3 regions of the Pseudoalteromonas sp. CR1 genome follow, and region 1 is predicted to be linked to each of the others. Evidence: predicted binding sites of a transcription regulator. Region 1 holds the regulator's gene; each other region holds the start of a gene.
The links. The regulator LexA, encoded in region 1, represses DNA repair genes until DNA is damaged. The targets are predictions, from matches to a motif close to TACTGTATNNNNATACAGTA.

Region 1 (5,616 bases):
CAAAGCTAATCGAACCGCGCCACATGGTGGCTACCCAATTAAATACTTTAACGCCAGTGGGTACCGATATCAGCATTGTTGAATACATAAAAAATAGCTCTGCAGCTACCGGCATACCGGTGGTGAACATGTGATGCGCCCACACAATAAAGCTCAGCAATGCTATAGATGACGTGGCATAAACCATTGATGCATAACCAAATAGCTTTTTACGCGAGAAAGTAGGCACTATGGTTGAAATAATACCGAAGGCAGGCAAAATCATGATGTAAACTTCAGGGTGACCAAAAAACCAAAATATATGCTGAAACATCACCGGATCGCCACCGCCGGCAGCATCAAAAAAGCTAGTCGCAAAATATTTATCGGTTAAAACCATGGTCACCGCGCCTGCCAAAACAGGCATAACAGCAATGAGCAAAAATGCCGTTATTAGCCATGTCCATACAAACAGAGGGAGTTTCATCCACGTCATACCAGGAGCGCGTAAGTTAACTATAGTAACCACCACGTTAATAGCCCCCATAATCGAGCTAATGCCCATTATGTGCACAGCAAATACAAATAAGGCAGTATTGTCATTACTGTATGTGGTTGAAAGCGGAGCATAAAAAGTCCAGCCAAAAGCAGGGCCCCCTCCAGGCATAAATAAAGACGCAAGCAAAATTAAAAATGCGAAAGGTAAAATCCAAAAACTCCAGTTGTTCATTCTAGGTAATGCCATATCTGGCGCACCTATCATTAACGGTATCATCCAATTGGCTAATCCCGTAAAAGCCGGCATAACGGCACCAAACACCATTATTAAACCGTGAACTGTGGTCATTTGATTAAAAAAGTGAGGGTCGACTAACTGTAATCCTGGCTGAAATAACTCGGCCCTGATCACCATAGCCATTGCGCCACCAATTAAAAACATGGTCAGCGAAAATATTAAATATAAGCTACCAATATCTTTATGATTAGTTGTATAAAGCCAGCGTTTAAAGCCTTTAGCTGGGTGATGAGCATGGTGCGCTTCGTTGGCATTAGGTTGTTCTGCTATGCTACTCATTAGTTAGCCTCCGCGTCGGCATCAAGTGCTGCTTGAATCTCACTAGGCTGAATAACATCACCGGTATCATTACCCCATGCATTGCGCTTGTAAGTAATAACCGCAGCCAATTGTTTTATAGATAACTGCTTGGCAAATGATTGCATTGCCGTACCTGGGCTACCATAAATAAGTATGTCTATATGACCTTTTATATCTCCAAGTACAATTGGGCTGCCTTTAAGCGCCGGAAATACGCCCGGCAATCCCATACCTGTAGGCTGATGACACGCGGCACAACTTGCCATGTATACCTGAGCACCCAGCTCCATTAACTCTTCTTTTGGTAATGTTTGATCAAGTAAAGCTGCATCAGCTAAAGCAGCTTTTTGTTTAGCTTGTTTAGCGTCGGCAAGCCATACTTTAAAATCAGCTTCAGATTTAGCCTCAACTACAACAGGCATAAATCCATGATCTTTACCACACAGCTCAGCACACTGGCCTCGGTAAATCCCTTCTTCGTTTATGTTGGTCCATGTTTCGTTAATAAAGCCCGGATTTGCGTCTTTTTTAACGGCAAAGTCTGGTACCCACCAAGAGTGAATAACATCATCTGAGGTCATTAAAAAACGAATTTTTTTATTAATTGGCAGTACGAGGGGTTTATCTACCTCAAGCAAATAATTTGGGTTTTTATCTGCTAAATTGGTAATTTCATCTTGAGAGGTTGCAAGCATTGAGTAAAACTCTACGTCTTCTCCCATGTATTCATAATGCCATTTCCACTGCGAGCCAGTCACTTTAATTGTTAAGTCGGCTTTACTGGCATCTTCCATCGCTATTAACGTTTTTGTAGCTGGCACTGCCATCGCAATTAATATAACAAATGGTATAGCAGTCCAAAGAATTTCTACTTTAGTACTTTCGTGGAATTGAGCGGGAACCGCCCCTTTAGATTTTCGATGATGAATGAGTGCCCAAAGCATGATGGCAAACACTATTATTCCAATTACACAACATATAAAAAATATGGTCATGTGTAATTCGTAAACATTTTCACTTATATCTGTAACGCCCTTGCGCATATTATATTGGCTGTTGGCCAACGCTAACTGCGGAAAAACACACAATATAAGCCACAAGGTACAACTAAGTTTACCCATGTGACGACTCCTTTGATGCTGTTGCTAGTGCAAAGCGAAGAGGCATACGGCTTAAACGCCAATTCGTTATTTTTATTTTTGTATTAATGCCATTTGATTTATAAAAAAAATTGGCATTCACTGCGCTAGCAACAAATTTATTGTGTGTGCTCAAAACTTAAAAGCGATGAGTATTGCCAGCGTCAGTTCATTAACAATTAGTTAATATTTAACCAGCATGCAAGTTTTTTGTATTAAAAACAAACAATAAATATGTAAAAAGTAGAGAGTTGATTTAGTTTAGCGTAGAAAAAAGTAGCTAAAATCGAGAGTTAGTAAGGGCTGAGAATGAAATAAGGAGTATGAATAAAAAAAACAAATTTAAAAAAATAAAAATGCGCACCAAAATAGTGCGCAATTTATAAAATAAGGTAAAGCTACATCCAGTCTGCGTTACGAATAACACCCACTGCCAAGCCTTCAATGTTGAATGACTCAGTTTCAAGGTCGACCTTAATTGGTGCAAACTCGTCATTTTCGGCATGAAGTAATACCTGACGACCTGCCTTTTCAATACGTTTTACTGTTACATCGTCATCAACACGAGCAACCACAACTTGACCATTTTCAGCCACTTGTGTTTTATGTACAGCAAGTAAGTCGCCATCCATAATGCCTATATCTTTCATACTCATACCATTTACGCGCAGTAAAAAGTCAGCAGCTGGTTTAAACATTAATGGATCAATTTTACAGTGGCTCTCAACATGCTCTTGCGCCAAAATGGGTGAGCCTGCCGCAACTCGGCCAATAAGCGGTAAACCTAATTGCTCCGGTTCCTCTTCTTCAACAAGTTGAATCCCTCGGCTTGCGCCTGGCTTCATTTTAATCACCCCTTTTTTGGCAAGGGCTTTTAAATGTTCTTCAGCGGCATTTGCACTTTTAAACCCTAACGTTTGTGCTATTTCAGCACGTGTAGGCGGCATACCAGTGTCTTTAATAAACACTTTAATTAATTCGAGTATTTGAGCTTGGCGTTTAGTTAATGGGCGCATACAACTGGTTTTCCATACAGTACATTTAACTGTGAGTATATACAGTTAAATAAAAATCGCAAATTTAAATTACCCGTTCAAATAGCCAAATTACTTCCGTACGTGTACATTTTAGGTGCTTTCTAAAATAGCCTATAAAAATAGTAACTTGCTTCATTAAATTTAAAGGAATCTATATGAGTATTTGGCATCAACCGATTACATTAGCACTGTGTAAACAATTAGACGAAGGGATTAGTGGCCAAGGTACCCTAATGAAAACCATGGGAATAGAAATAACAGAGATAGGCGATGACTACTTAGTCGCAACTATGCCTGCAATCCCTGCACATCATAATCCTATTGGCATGGTTCATGGCGGCGCTAACGTTGTACTGGCAGAAACGGTAGCCAGCTATGCTGCTAATTTTGTTGTCGATTTCACAAAATTTTACTGTGTTGGGCAAGAAATAAGTGCAAGCCATTTAAAGGCTTCTCGTAATGGTACATTAACGGCAACAGCACGCGCATTTCATATTGGAAAACGTAGCTCAGTATGGGAAATAAAAATCACAAATAGCCGTAACGAACTGTGCTGCGTATCAAAAATGACCGCAGCAGTTGTTGAACGAAAAGCGTAGGTTACTTCTCGAGAGGGTAAATTGTTATTTCTATACCCGCGCCAATAGCAGATATACGAAGTAGTGTATCTGCATGCAAAGCTTGATTAAAACACTTTGGCGATGTGCCTGACTCAAATCCTATATCAAACGTTCTGCGTGAACAGCTTAACCATTGCTTTAATGCATTGCGTGAACACGATTCAATAAGCTCACAAATATGGTTTATTGCTTTGTCTGGTGATTTAACATCGCCAGCTACCTCAATACGCGCTAATTGACGGTATTCGTCTTTGTCATAATGTAAAATCGTTGCGACTTTTTTTAGGTCGGCCACCAGCACACTAATATCTTGTTTTGACTCAAGCTCTAGATCTACATTTAAAAATTGAATTTCCGACATTGTTTCGTATTTATCCTCTAATGGTTACCTTGCAAACTTTAACGCAGTTTTATCGTTATACCAAATCAACACCCTATAAATAGACACTTTATCAGTTAATATTCTTATTTTAGAGTGTTATTGCTACTTACTATTCGCGCTAGTGTGCTGCAACTCAGTTTTAATGCACTAGTGCGACATTTTGTCGCACCCACCTTGCCTACCATTCGCGTAAAATGTTTATTAAAAATAATAAGATAAACACCTATGAAAAAAATATTTAAGCCAGCACGTAAACTTCATAAATGGTTAGGCTACCTATTAGGAATACAAATACTAGCTTGGTTGCTTGGCGGTTTAGTGATGAGCGCTATTCCGCTTGAAAAAGTACATGGTAAACACCTAGCAACACGCACTCTAGCCAACCCTTTTAAAAGCCATAGTTACGTCGCATCAATTGATGATATCGCAACCAAAGTAACCAATCCGACTAAAATAACCTTCACACATTTCTTATTCACCCCACTTATAACTGTAACCAGTAAAGACAACCAACAAAGCTTTAATGGCATTACTGGGCAACCATTTAAAGCGCCGAATAAACAGCAAATAATTGCTAATGCGCACGCACATTTACTTATTGATGCTCAACCCGAAAGTACCGCATTATTAGCTGTAGGACCACGAGAAAGCGGTTATAAAAAAAATGTATGGCAAGTACAATTTAACGATACATTTAGCACCACCCTCTATTTGTCATCAGATACAGGCCAAGTGATTACTGTGCGCAGTACACTGTGGCGAATTTTCGACTTTTTTTGGATGCTTCATATTATGGATTATGATGAGCGTGAAAACTTTAATAATCCTTTATTAATTAGCTTTGCAGCAACCAGTGTACTTTTTTGTTTAAGTGGTTTTTTGCTGCTATTGCAAAATATAAGGATTAAACGCAGTTTTAAATAAGTGTATGTTTGCCTGTTAAGCCAGTAAACTAGGCGCTCCTGTAGTTCACGTATGTGATGGATATGACCCGATTGATTTTGGCCTTACTGGCTTGCTGTGTCTGTTTTTCGGTATTAAGTAAAGACTTTACTCGTTTCTCTACTGCTAAAAAGCACTTAATAAAAACACTACCGAACAATGCAAAAAGCCTGTATTGCGGTTGTGATATTAACAAACAAGGTAAAAAACTAGTGCCAGATCCAACGGGTTGTGGCTATGTACCACGTAATACGTTCACGCGCTCTGGCAAAATAAATCAGCGCGCTTTACGTATTGAATGGGAGCACATAGTGCCGGCATGGGAGTTTGGCCATCAACTACAATGTTGGCAAAACGGCGGGCGAAAAAATTGCCGTAAGGTCAGTGCTAAATTTAGGAAGATGGAAGCCGACATAAACAA
Region 2 (5,616 bases), on a different contig from region 1:
GGCTAAGATACCAACTGAAAAAATAATCCAAGAAGGATTGTTATCTTCCAGATCCATGAAAACTGGAATAAATGAAAACAAAATAAATGCTAAGCCTATGCTTGAAAATATTAAGCAAAACCTTGTTGGTGAGACCTCTGTTTCTTGAGACATAGTACGTCCTTTCACTAGACATCACGTGGCGATTTGTACTGAATGATTTTGTGCTCGCGGAGCGAATAGCACAAAAGAAGTAACGAAAAATCGCTCGCAGTGCATGGCTTTGTTAGAATCGACCGATTTCCACGAATACAATGTCTCCATAGCCCCATATAAATGTAGCTAAAACAGTAAGCAATACCGCGAAGTAAGGAAAGAGTTTAACGTACTTTCTATACGCATCTTTGGTTCTCATCGCAAAATTAGGCATCATATTTGACTCATCAATATCACTAAGCAGCTTATATACGTAGTAATCCGCAACTAATAATATTACAGTCATTAACGAACCACTTCTTTGAAACCATACTTTAGGTTTATCATTGAAATAGTTTAGCCAGCCATTCCAGCCGGCAGCCAGAATTATAATTGACGCTATGAAACCAGAAACGATAATTATTGTTCCGTTCCTATACATCACTTTCCATGAATCGTTTTCAACTTCTTGACTACTCACAGATTCTCCCCTCTTGTTGGCTTGTTACATACTTAACCTTCATGATATTCCCATCTTAAAAAGTTCATTACTATTGCATAAATATTGAACACAAATGACTTAAGAAGAAGTAATAAATACACGAAGCTACTCCCGATTAATGTATAAGCAGTCTTTATAAGAATGCTCTTTACGCAATCTTCATTTGGGAGCAAGGTCACCACATTTGATATGAAACCATCTGCTTGACCAAGAATCATAACCAGTAAGTAGAATATAGATATTGCAATATAAGCAATGAAGACCTTCATAAAAGTAAAGAAGTTATATTTCAAAGTTGGAAGACCAGTCTCTCTGTTGGTGTGCTCCATCATAGCCAGCATCATTTTTGGCTTGGATAATGTCGCAAAAATAGTAAACCCCGCAATTAAAAAACCTAACGTAGTTATACTAAAGTTAAAACCGAATTCTGACCATTTCCTAACGTCTCCCAGAATAACAGCCTTATCATCAACTAATACAAATGCATTGAATCCAAGAGCCAGCATTATCAAAAGTAAAAAGATAACCTGAAATTTATTTGGGAGTATTCTGCGAGAAAGTTTATATACATCCCACAGTGACTTTTCGCTAGTTAAATCTTTATCTTCAAACGAATAGCTCATTTTATAACCCACGGAATATGCTAACCACTTTAGCAATAACTTCATCGGCTAAAACAGGTAATTTAATAACATTTTCGGCAACTAGATGCTTGAATTGTCCATACTTGACTGTCGCAGCTCGTTCAGCATCGCGCGGCAAATCCTCAAGCTCAACTGTTAAACTAAAGTCATCATTACTGCCGTTGATTGTATCGCCCTGCTCGTCATAGCCTTTAAGCTTTACTTCAGAGTTACCTAATCCAGATGCTGCGCTAGCTTGTTCATAAACCTTATCTCCTTCCAAACCCTCTTTGGGGTTAGAGAATTCAACTTTTGCAGCCTTACTATTCATTTCTTCTCGGCGTCGGCCAAAGTCAGACCAAAAATCATCATTATCAATTTCTTCTCTATTAGTTGGAAGCAACTTAATAGAAACCTTATCTATATGCTTTAAACGAGTAACAAAATCTTTTAAAGACTCTTTGTCTGACAATGGCGTGATACGAAGGATTGGGTAAGGGTGCCTGTTTACTAAAGATTTTTTCGTTACTCGTTCAACTTTTGGGTTTTCTTCCTTCCTTTTTTTTGCTTCTTCAAACTCATCTTCTATGAATTTGTTGTGTTGTTGTTTTAAGCAGTATTGGCTAGTACTTTGAAAGTTTGAAATAGTTGGAGCACCTGGAACTTCTTTACAAAGAATCAACCTATGCGTATTGAGAATTAGCAAGAAAGTCGAGCTTGGGGCTGTTTCAAGCTCAACTTTATCCTCAATTAACCCTCCATCCTCACGAAATATCTGATCACGCTTGAGCTTAGTATTTTTAACAATCTTTCCAGAAATGCCAAGCACAGGGGCTTCTGGATTTTCATCAAGTTTAATTAGCTTTGTATCTAAGAAGAAATACTCGCCTTTTTCCTTCAGGCTTCTAATGTATTTCATCTCATGAAACGAAGGCATCACAACTTCATTAAAAAGATCTAGCAGAACCTTATCTTCACCAAATTTTAGAGTGTAATTTCCAAATTCTAATTTTTTAGTAAAAGCCACGATATCTCCTTGGCATGTAAAAACTTTATCAGAGGACACTTTCCCCATTTTAGCGCGAAAACGTCCTTATTTTATGGTCTTCTATTAATAGCAAAAAGCATAAGTTATTGCTAGCTATATATATTATGCTTAGGATGGGTTATTTCGTCATGTAGAAAAGAGGAAAGTATCCTCTTATTCTTTCCTAATTAATGACGACTCACTTGACTGACCGCTTATCGCTCAAAACCGCCTGTCAGGCGAAGTCTAAACCCGTTCTTTTAAACTGTAGGATCGGATATGAGCTACTACATCTAATGATAGTTAGGAAGTCCAATCCACTATAGGACAACATAGTTAGAGACCTTTAGTCTCACAACGACTTTTAACTACATTATTTTGGTTCTTTTGTAGCTTTGAAATCTTCTCAGCTCTAGTGCACTCCCAAGCATCAACAGGATACATTCTATCCCACGCATTCATTAGTTGGCGCTGTGCTTTACTCATGCTGTATCGTTTATAAGTGTTCTCCATATACAGATAAGTACGTGCAATTTGCCCTCTAGCCATTTCAGGTGGCTCAGCTTTTCTGTCGTCTATTTTCATCACACAACGCCCGAAATCGCTTTTAGCCGCTGGAAGCATGGTAAAGTTATGATTACTTCTTAGCGCATTCACAGCGCCAATGGCCGGATAAAGGTTGAACATATCAGCTTGCATAAAACGGTATTCCGTATTTACTTTCTCTGCACATCGTCGCCCTTTAAATGACTTCCCCTTACTATTCACACACTGCTTATGTCCATCTCGCCATTCGCTAAAAGTACGACCAAAGTTTTCTGCTGGAACAACATGTTCCCATTCAATTTTTTTAGCTCGTTTGACGTACTTTGTTGTAGAAAAGCCCTTCGGTGCGGTTACTTTTTTATTAACGTCAAATGTCGCACCACAATAAAGTGTAATGCGGTGGTTGTTATAAACCTGCTTTTCTAGAAGTCGTTTCGCTTTGCTAAATGAGTCGATTTCTTGATTTGCTGAAGAGGGTGCAGAGAAGATTAGTGTTGCTAACAGTGTAATTATGGATGCTTTCATTATGATTCTTGGTACCTATTTCAGTTTAAATATGTCACATGTAATAAATGAGTTAATAAGCTAGTTCTCATATGTGGTGACTGACAATTTTAATTGTAGAGCACAGATATTATGCTTTTAAAATTTAATGAGAAAGCTACTTCCCAGTCCATGTATTGTCATTTTGATACTGCCCAGAGCAAGCGCTGTTATATGCAAATTGGCCCGTAGACTTATCTCGACAGCGCCAGACTAAGTTGTAGTTACCATCATAAAACTGGTCCCATGCATAACCAGAAGAATAGTTATTTGACCCGCCAGCTCCTGCCGCAGCAACAGCTAAAACGACGACACCTACCGCAACGACAGCAGCAACAACGCCTTGAGCGATTTCTTTTCTGTCTTGTGCAGCTAATATCTCACATTTGTATTGAGTGAGTGCTCTATATTTAACTTCTCTGTTAAGCGCGTAGATATAGTTCGCTTCATCAGTATTTTCGGCGGTGTAACTTTTAGCGAGGATATCTTTATCATCAAGGTAATTTCGACACACTTGAGCATCTGTTAATTCAGAGTCACCGGCAATGATGGCGTGTCTAGAGGCTGAACAACCAGTAATAAAGCTAAGTATCAGAAAAGATACAATAGTGTTTTTAAATAAAGTCATCAGTAAATTATTCCATAATTAAAATAAGCTTTGAGTAAGCTCATAATTCCTTTATGAAATTTTAACAAACCGATGTTGATTTTACTAATTGTTATTAAATGGGTTTTTCATCTTTAAGTCTAAAACATGCTTATATCAGCTCTAATTAAACTATCGTCTCACAAAAAGAACCTTGGCATAATTTGAACCTTAAATTACACTGTATATATAAACAGTGCTTGAGGTGTGTATGTTCGTTATTCCAATTTTTATAGAAGCTGGCATTACCGGCTTTGAATCTCCTGCCGCAGAATATGTAGAGCTCGGTATTTCAATTGATGAGCTAATCATCAAACACCCGAATGCCACTTTTATTGGTATCGCTTCTGGGCAATCCATGCAAGAAGTAGGAATATTCGATGGTGACTTACTAGTCATTGATAGAGCTGAGGATGTAAGTACCGGCGATATTATTGTTGCTAGTTATAACGGTTCGTTTGTTTGTAAAATCATAGATAAGTCGAAGCGCTTACTTATCTCTGCCTCTAAAGATTATAAGTCTGTTTATATTTCTAATGATGATGACTTTAAGCTCGAGGGTGTCGTTACTGCGAGCATCCGCCTACACAGAAATAAAGCTGAAGTGAATCGATGTTTGCCCTCGTAGATGCAGTGGCATTTTATGCCAGTGCGGAGAAGGTATTTGACCCATCCATTCGCTTTAAACCCGTTGTTGTTCTAACAAATAACGATGGGTGTATTTGTGCAATATGCCCTATTGCTAGAAAGCTTAATATCCCGAAATTTGAACCTTACTTCAAAATTAGACCCTATTTAGAGCAGCATAATGTCGTCGTGCGCTCTTCAAATTATGAACTCTACGCTGATTTGAGTGAGAGAATGATGACGGTCATTAATCGTTTTTGTGATGACCATTATGTTTATAGTATTGATGAGTCATTTTTACGTTTTACTGGTTTTTCTAAAATCATTGATGACTGGGCTGACTACGGACACACAATACGACGAGCTGTATGGCGTGAGACAGGATTGCCTGTTGGTGTAGGCTTTGGCATTACGCCTACGTTAGCTAAAGCAGCCAACCATGCGGCAAAAAAACTCTCTGGTTATAACGGGGTTGCTGTTATTCACGATGATATCTCACGCCAGGAAGTCCTGATGCGTATGGATGTTACCGATGTCTGGGGTATTGGCTCTCGACTCGGTAGAAAACTCAAGGTGATGGGAATTAAAAGTGCATGGGATTTAGCGAATCAAAACCCTAAAGAAATGCGACGCATGTTTAGCGTTGTTGTTGAGAGGACCGTAAGTGAGCTTAACGGCATCGCCTGCTTAAGTTGGGATGAAGTAAAACAGAATAAAAAAGAAATCTACTCAACGAGAAGTTTCGGGGAAAGAGTAAGTGAATTAAATACATTAAAATCAGCCCTCGTAACACACGCAGCAATTGTAGGTCGTAAACTAAGAAAGCAACAATCATTAGCAAAACGACTTGTTATATTCGCTGCAAGCTCGCCACACGAAGACCTGTATTATAAGAAATCATTGCTCTATGATTTTCCTATACCTACAT
Region 3 (5,616 bases), on a different contig from region 1:
CGCCCAGCAGCAGTGGGTTATGTTGCTGTGACTCCTGTGCCAGTGCGTCAAAGTATTGTTCACTTTACCGATAACCTTACGGCACCGGTTGATATGGTAAACGCGGGCCTACAGGGCAAACCGGGTAACGCCAGTGTTAGCCTTGCGCGATTTTTAGTGAATTCTACCGTGGGCATTTTTGGTATTTTTGATGTCGCTAGTTCTCTTGGTTTAAATCGAGTAGATGAAGATTTTGGTCAAACAATGGGCGTGTGGGGCATTGGTGATGGTGCATACTTAATGCTACCTGCAATGGGGCCAACAACAGCAAGAAACTTAACCGGTGACGTAGTAGATAATTTTGTATTACCAGAAATAGCCCTAACTACGCCACAAACTGTGTTAGTTTTTGCTTTAAAAGCAGTAGAAGCACGCGCGTCTTTAATGGCGCAAGAAGGGCTTTTAAATGACTCACTTGACCCCTACTTATTTGTAAAAGATATTTATTTTCAACGTCAATTATTCGAGCTTTACGATGGCAATCCGCCAATTAAAGAAGAGCCAGCCGACTTTGATGAAGACTTTCTAGAAAGTTTATAAGTGAATCAAACGTAAAAACGCCAGCTAAATGCTGGCGTTTTTATTATGAAATAAGGTTTACTAAGTACCCTACGTTATATTTAGGTATTAACCATCAAACTCATTTGCTCGTTAACCCAGCTTAATGCTTCATGATAAGCATCAGGAACTTGGTCGGCAATATTGAGTGCCTTAGAAATGTCGTTTGCTTGTGACCAATCTGCTTTTTCGTAATGCTTAACAAGGTTTAAATATTGCGCTAATAATCCTTCGTTATCTAACAATGCCGCTTTAATGTCGTTAGATAAAGGAAGCTTTTGCATCACACTTTGCATACTTTCATCTAAAATGGCATCCATTAGCGACATCATACCGGTTAAAAACGCCATGCCTGTATCTTTCATTTGCCCATGTGAAATAGCTAATAGTTCACAAAAGCGAGCGCGCGTGAGAGATAATCTAATTAACTCTACCGGTTTATCAGCCGATACTTGTGCAGCAAATAACAAAGAGAGCAGTTTTTTAATTTCTTGAGCACCTAAAACAATAAGCGCTTGTTTTATTGTGCTTATTTCCGCTCGTCGTGTAAAAGCTGCTGAGTTTGAGTATCTAAGTAGTTTGTAAGACAGGTTTACATCACGTTCAAATACATCGGTGATTTTTTTAAGATCCATCTCTACACTTGACGTTTGGTAGAGTAATTCTGCAAGGGCCATTTCTGATGGCGGTAGCGCTTTGCTTTTAACCATTTCTGGTTTAGAAAAGAAAAATCCTTGAAAGTAATCAAAGCCAAGCTCTAACGCTAAGCTGTATGCTTCATATGTTTCTACTTTTTCTGCTAAAAGCTTTATATGCGGTTGTGCCTTTAGCTCTTTTATAATGGTTTTTATTGTTGCTAAATCACACGTTAAAAAGTCGATTTTAATAATATCGATAAACGGATAAAAGTGGCGCCATACCGGCTGGTGAATGTAATCATCGAGCGCGATGGTATAGCCCTTGTCTTTTAGGTCTTTAACAATAGCAAGTAAGCGTTTACCGGGTTGAATTGTTTCAAGTATTTCTACAACAATGGTGTCTTTACCCAATAGGGTAGGGTAACCCTTAAGTAAGGTTTCTAGTGTAAAGTTAATATAAGCAGGCTTGTTATCGGTTAAGTCTTCTAAACCAAAGTTAAACTGACTGCCTTCAATTAAGCGCGTAGTTGCTTCGTCACCATCTATATTGGGGAATACATTATCCACGCCATCACGAAACAAAAGCTCGTAGCCAATAAGCTCTTTATCACGATTTAAAATAGGTTGGCGCGCAGCATAAAAATACATAAAAAAATCCGTGTCAGTCAAGTCAGTCGCTATTGTAATAATATATTAGAAAACATACAAAATAGCATGCTGTATATTTTGCTAAATAATGAAATAGCATTATTAAATAAATGCGCTTAGCTATTTTGTACATGTTAAAACGCTTTTTTTAGCAATCGTTTTCAACATGAGTATTTTTAAACTAAGAAAATACAACAAATAGAGATTTTTATGGCAGGCATGATATAGTCCAAAAGAATGCTTTTATCCTAATAGTGACTTTATTATAAAATTTTAAGAGTCAATATTCGGATCAAAAGCCTGCTACTTTTAATTGTTTTATGGAGGCGAATTTGGAAACAGGAATGATCATTTCATTGTCACTATATTTTGTTGTTATGCTAGGTATTGGTTTATATGCCTATAAGCAGTCAACAAGTGATGTTTCTGGTTATATGCTGGGTGGTAGAAACTTGTCACCAAGTGTTGCAGCACTTTCAGCGGGTGCTTCAGATATGAGTGGCTGGATTTTAATGGGTTTACCTGGCGCCATGTTTGTTACTGGCTTAAGTAGCACATGGATTGCATTTGGCTTAATTGCCGGTGCATGGTTAAACTACTTTTTAGTTGCACCGCGTTTAAGGGTTTACACTGAAAAAGCGAATGACTCTATTACCATCCCTGATTACTTTTCTAACCGATTTAACGATAAATCAAATTTACTTCGTGTTGTATCGGCTGTTGTAATTATTGTGTTCTTCACACTGTATACCTCATCAGGCGTTGTTGCCGGTGGTAAACTATTTGAAAGCTCATTTGGCTTAAGCTACGAAATGGGGCTTTATATCACAACGGGTGTTGTTGTTTTGTATACACTCTTTGGCGGCTTTTTAGCGGTTAGCTTAACTGACTTCGTACAAGGCTGTATTATGTTTATTGCACTTATTTTAGTGCCCGCTGTTGCTTATTCATTATTAGATCAACCATTGCAGTCAACCTTAAACAGCGTTAACCCAGACATGCTTAGTTGGATAGGTGCAGGGTCTGCGCTAGGTATTATTTCAGCAATGGCGTGGGGCCTGGGTTACTTTGGGCAACCACATATAATTGTGCGTTTTATGTCGGTGCGCAGTGTTAAAGATATGCCAACAGCGCGTCGTATTGGTATGTCTTGGATGATTGTTGCTGCAATAGGCGCTGTAGGTACAGGTATTTTTGGTGCGGCTTATACGTACGAGAATAATATAGTAGTGGATGATCCTGAAACTATATTCCTGATCCTTTCAGAGCTCTTGTTTCACCCACTTATTGCTGGCTTTTTACTTGCTGCAATATTAGCTGCAATTATGAGCACAATTTCATCTCAGCTATTAGTAAGTTCAAGCTCACTAACTGAAGATTTTTACAAAACATTTTTACGTAAAGAAGCCAGCGACGCAGAGCTTGTACTGGTAGGGCGCATTAGCGTGTCTATTGTTGCAATACTCGCTATTTACCTAGCGTACGATAGAGACAGCTCTATTTTAGATTTAGTAAGTAATGCGTGGGCAGGCTTTGGTGCTGCATTTGGGCCGCTTGTATTGTTTAGCCTTTACTGGAAACGTATGAACTTTGCGGGTGCGCTTTCGGGGATGGTTGTGGGTGCGGTTACCGTTTTACTATGGATTTACGGCCCGTTCACAATCAATGGTGAAAGTTTAAGTAGCGTAATGTACGAAATTGTCCCAGGCTTTATACTCGCGAGTATTGCTATTGTAGTTGTAAGTTTAGCAACCAATGAGCCTAATTCAGATATAACAACGTTATTTGATGAAGTAGAGAAAGAGCTTTAATTAATATTTGTTTTTATAAAAGCTATAAAAAAGGGAGCAACTAAGTTGCTCCCTTTCTTTTTGCAAAATATTTAGCTTGCTTGTTTGGCGTTGTTATCGTCTATCGATGCAACGTTATCTGACTTTTTATTTTTACTTACCGCTTTAGCAGTAGCAGGTTCTTTGGCACCTTTAAGCACCGACATAAAGTCGTCTTTGCTTTTTGCTATTTCTAACGCAAGCGATTCTATTTGTTGCTCACTTAATGGCACGTCTACTTTTTCTAGCATCAGCTCAAGTGATTCTGCTATGTCTAGCATTTTGTCATAGGCATCAGCTTCTTTTTTAGTAGTAAACGTCATGCGTTCGACTCCGTTTCGTTCTACAACATATTTAACAACAACAGCCATGATTTCTCCTGCAAACTTGCTTGGCACTGTGGTTTATAAAAACCATAAGATTACTGTTTTTATATACAGTAAAGGTTTGCAAGTAAATATGCAAGCGCAGAGTTGTAATTTTTAAGTGTCTTAAATTTGACAAAAAACGGTAACTTAACTTTATTTAATATATCACTTGGTTGTACCAGCTGCATTTTAAGGATTTCGGAGAAAAGTGATAATGCATTTAGGTACCTCCAAAGTGGCTAGCCTCGCGTTTGTTATTTTTGGGTTCCTAATAATTAAAATAAATATGTTCTAAAATGGACAATAAGGACGATAAAATGAAAACCTTTAAAATTTTACTTATAGCAAGCTTATTAAGTATCCTACCCGTTACGACCTCTTACGCGCAATTACCTGAAGTAAGCAACTCTATGGCTCAAATCGAGGCGGTAAGCATTAATAGTGCAGATGCTAAAATGTTAGCCAAACTGCCTGGAATTGGTAAGAAAAAAGCACAAGCAATAGTAAATTACCGAGATGAAAATGGTGTATTTACAAGCCTTGAGGATTTAGCCAAGGTGAAGGGGATAGGTAAAAAAGTAATGAGCAAGTTAGAAGGTAAAGTTAAACTTTAAAAAAAGGGCGCTAAGCGCCCTTTTCATGTTGTTGTAGTGCCTCGTCTAGGTTTCTTCGTGCAAAATTAATATCAACAGGGGCGGTTAATAACGGATAAAAAAGTCCACCTAATAGTAAAAAGGGAATAATTAACCAACCTTCAAAAAGGGTAAATATTAAAAATAATGGGCTTAATAGCAATATTTTGATAATACGGAGTAATACACGGTCTGTTGGCGACAACATTGATAAAGACCGTGCTATAACAAGCTGCCTCTCGCGTATTTTTAAATGCTGCAACTGTTTAAGTTGGCTAGAAAAAAATGTAAACATAATTATTAAACCGTTCTTTTTAGTATTAATCGACTACCCAATACAATACAAAATGCCAGTGCAAAAAGTGCAAAAATAACTTCCATCCAAGCAGGCATGCTAAGCGATAAAAACTCCCAATCTATGTTACCGCAATCGCCAGTGGCTTCAAAAAAGCTTGGTATCCATTCATGCAACGGCATAAACGATGGAAAATTAGGCTCAAATTCACAGCTAAACGCAAATGGATCGGTGGTTGTTTGCATATCTATGTGCTCACGGGCAATTAAATACCCCCAAATGCTCGATACTCCCCAAGCAATATAAGCAACTATACGCATTATTTTGCTTTGTGGATTAATTGACCCAACAATACCCGCGCCAAGCAATCCTAATACCGCGGTTCGTTGATAAATGCACATAATGCAAGGCGCTAACCCCATATTGTATTGAAAAAACAATGCAGTTACTTCTAGCAAAAAAACAATCGCAGAAAATAAAAGCCAAGGTGTTCGTTGAGTCGGTAATTGCGCAAGCCAGTTCATAAAAAGTCCGATAATAAATAAGGCGCTAGATTATGACGCACGAAAAAGTAAGCGGCAACAAAAAGAGGTATATTAAAAGTTTTAT

Region 2: KZZ04_RS07775 (LexA family transcriptional regulator) is a predicted target of LexA. The motif match lies at 4,241-4,260, and genes of this name have one in related genera.
Region 3: KZZ04_RS08530 (YebG family protein) is a predicted target of LexA. The motif match lies at 4,135-4,154, and genes of this name have one in related genera.

Annotation. Positions count from the first base shown of each region.
Region 1 covers NZ_JAHXRM010000015.1:31,998-37,613, reverse strand. Annotated here, with positions in the region: gene ctaD (cytochrome c oxidase subunit I) at 1-1,054, opposite strand, end outside; gene coxB (cytochrome c oxidase subunit II) at 1,054-2,196, opposite strand; gene lexA (transcriptional repressor LexA) at 2,613-3,230, opposite strand; gene KZZ04_RS13480 (PaaI family thioesterase) at 3,407-3,850, shown strand; gene KZZ04_RS13475 (hypothetical protein) at 3,852-4,232, opposite strand; gene KZZ04_RS13470 (hypothetical protein) at 4,479-5,177, shown strand; gene KZZ04_RS13465 (endonuclease) at 5,240-5,616, shown strand, end outside.
Region 2 covers NZ_JAHXRM010000006.1:150,387-156,002, forward strand. Annotated here, with positions in the region: gene KZZ04_RS07745 (hypothetical protein) at 1-153, opposite strand, end outside; gene KZZ04_RS07750 (hypothetical protein) at 266-655, opposite strand; gene KZZ04_RS07755 (hypothetical protein) at 688-1,299, opposite strand; gene KZZ04_RS07760 (hypothetical protein) at 1,301-2,326, opposite strand; gene KZZ04_RS07765 (endonuclease) at 2,663-3,397, opposite strand; gene KZZ04_RS07770 (hypothetical protein) at 3,534-4,043, opposite strand; gene KZZ04_RS07775 (LexA family transcriptional regulator) at 4,273-4,689, shown strand; gene KZZ04_RS07780 (Y-family DNA polymerase) at 4,674-5,616, shown strand, end outside.
Region 3 covers NZ_JAHXRM010000007.1:118,216-123,831, forward strand. Annotated here, with positions in the region: gene KZZ04_RS08515 (VacJ family lipoprotein) at 1-579, shown strand, start outside; gene KZZ04_RS08520 (EAL and HDOD domain-containing protein) at 660-1,883, opposite strand; gene putP (sodium/proline symporter PutP) at 2,216-3,694, shown strand; gene KZZ04_RS08530 (YebG family protein) at 3,766-4,083, opposite strand; gene KZZ04_RS08535 (helix-hairpin-helix domain-containing protein) at 4,398-4,694, shown strand; gene KZZ04_RS08540 (hypothetical protein) at 4,705-5,007, opposite strand; gene dsbB (disulfide bond formation protein DsbB) at 5,013-5,531, opposite strand.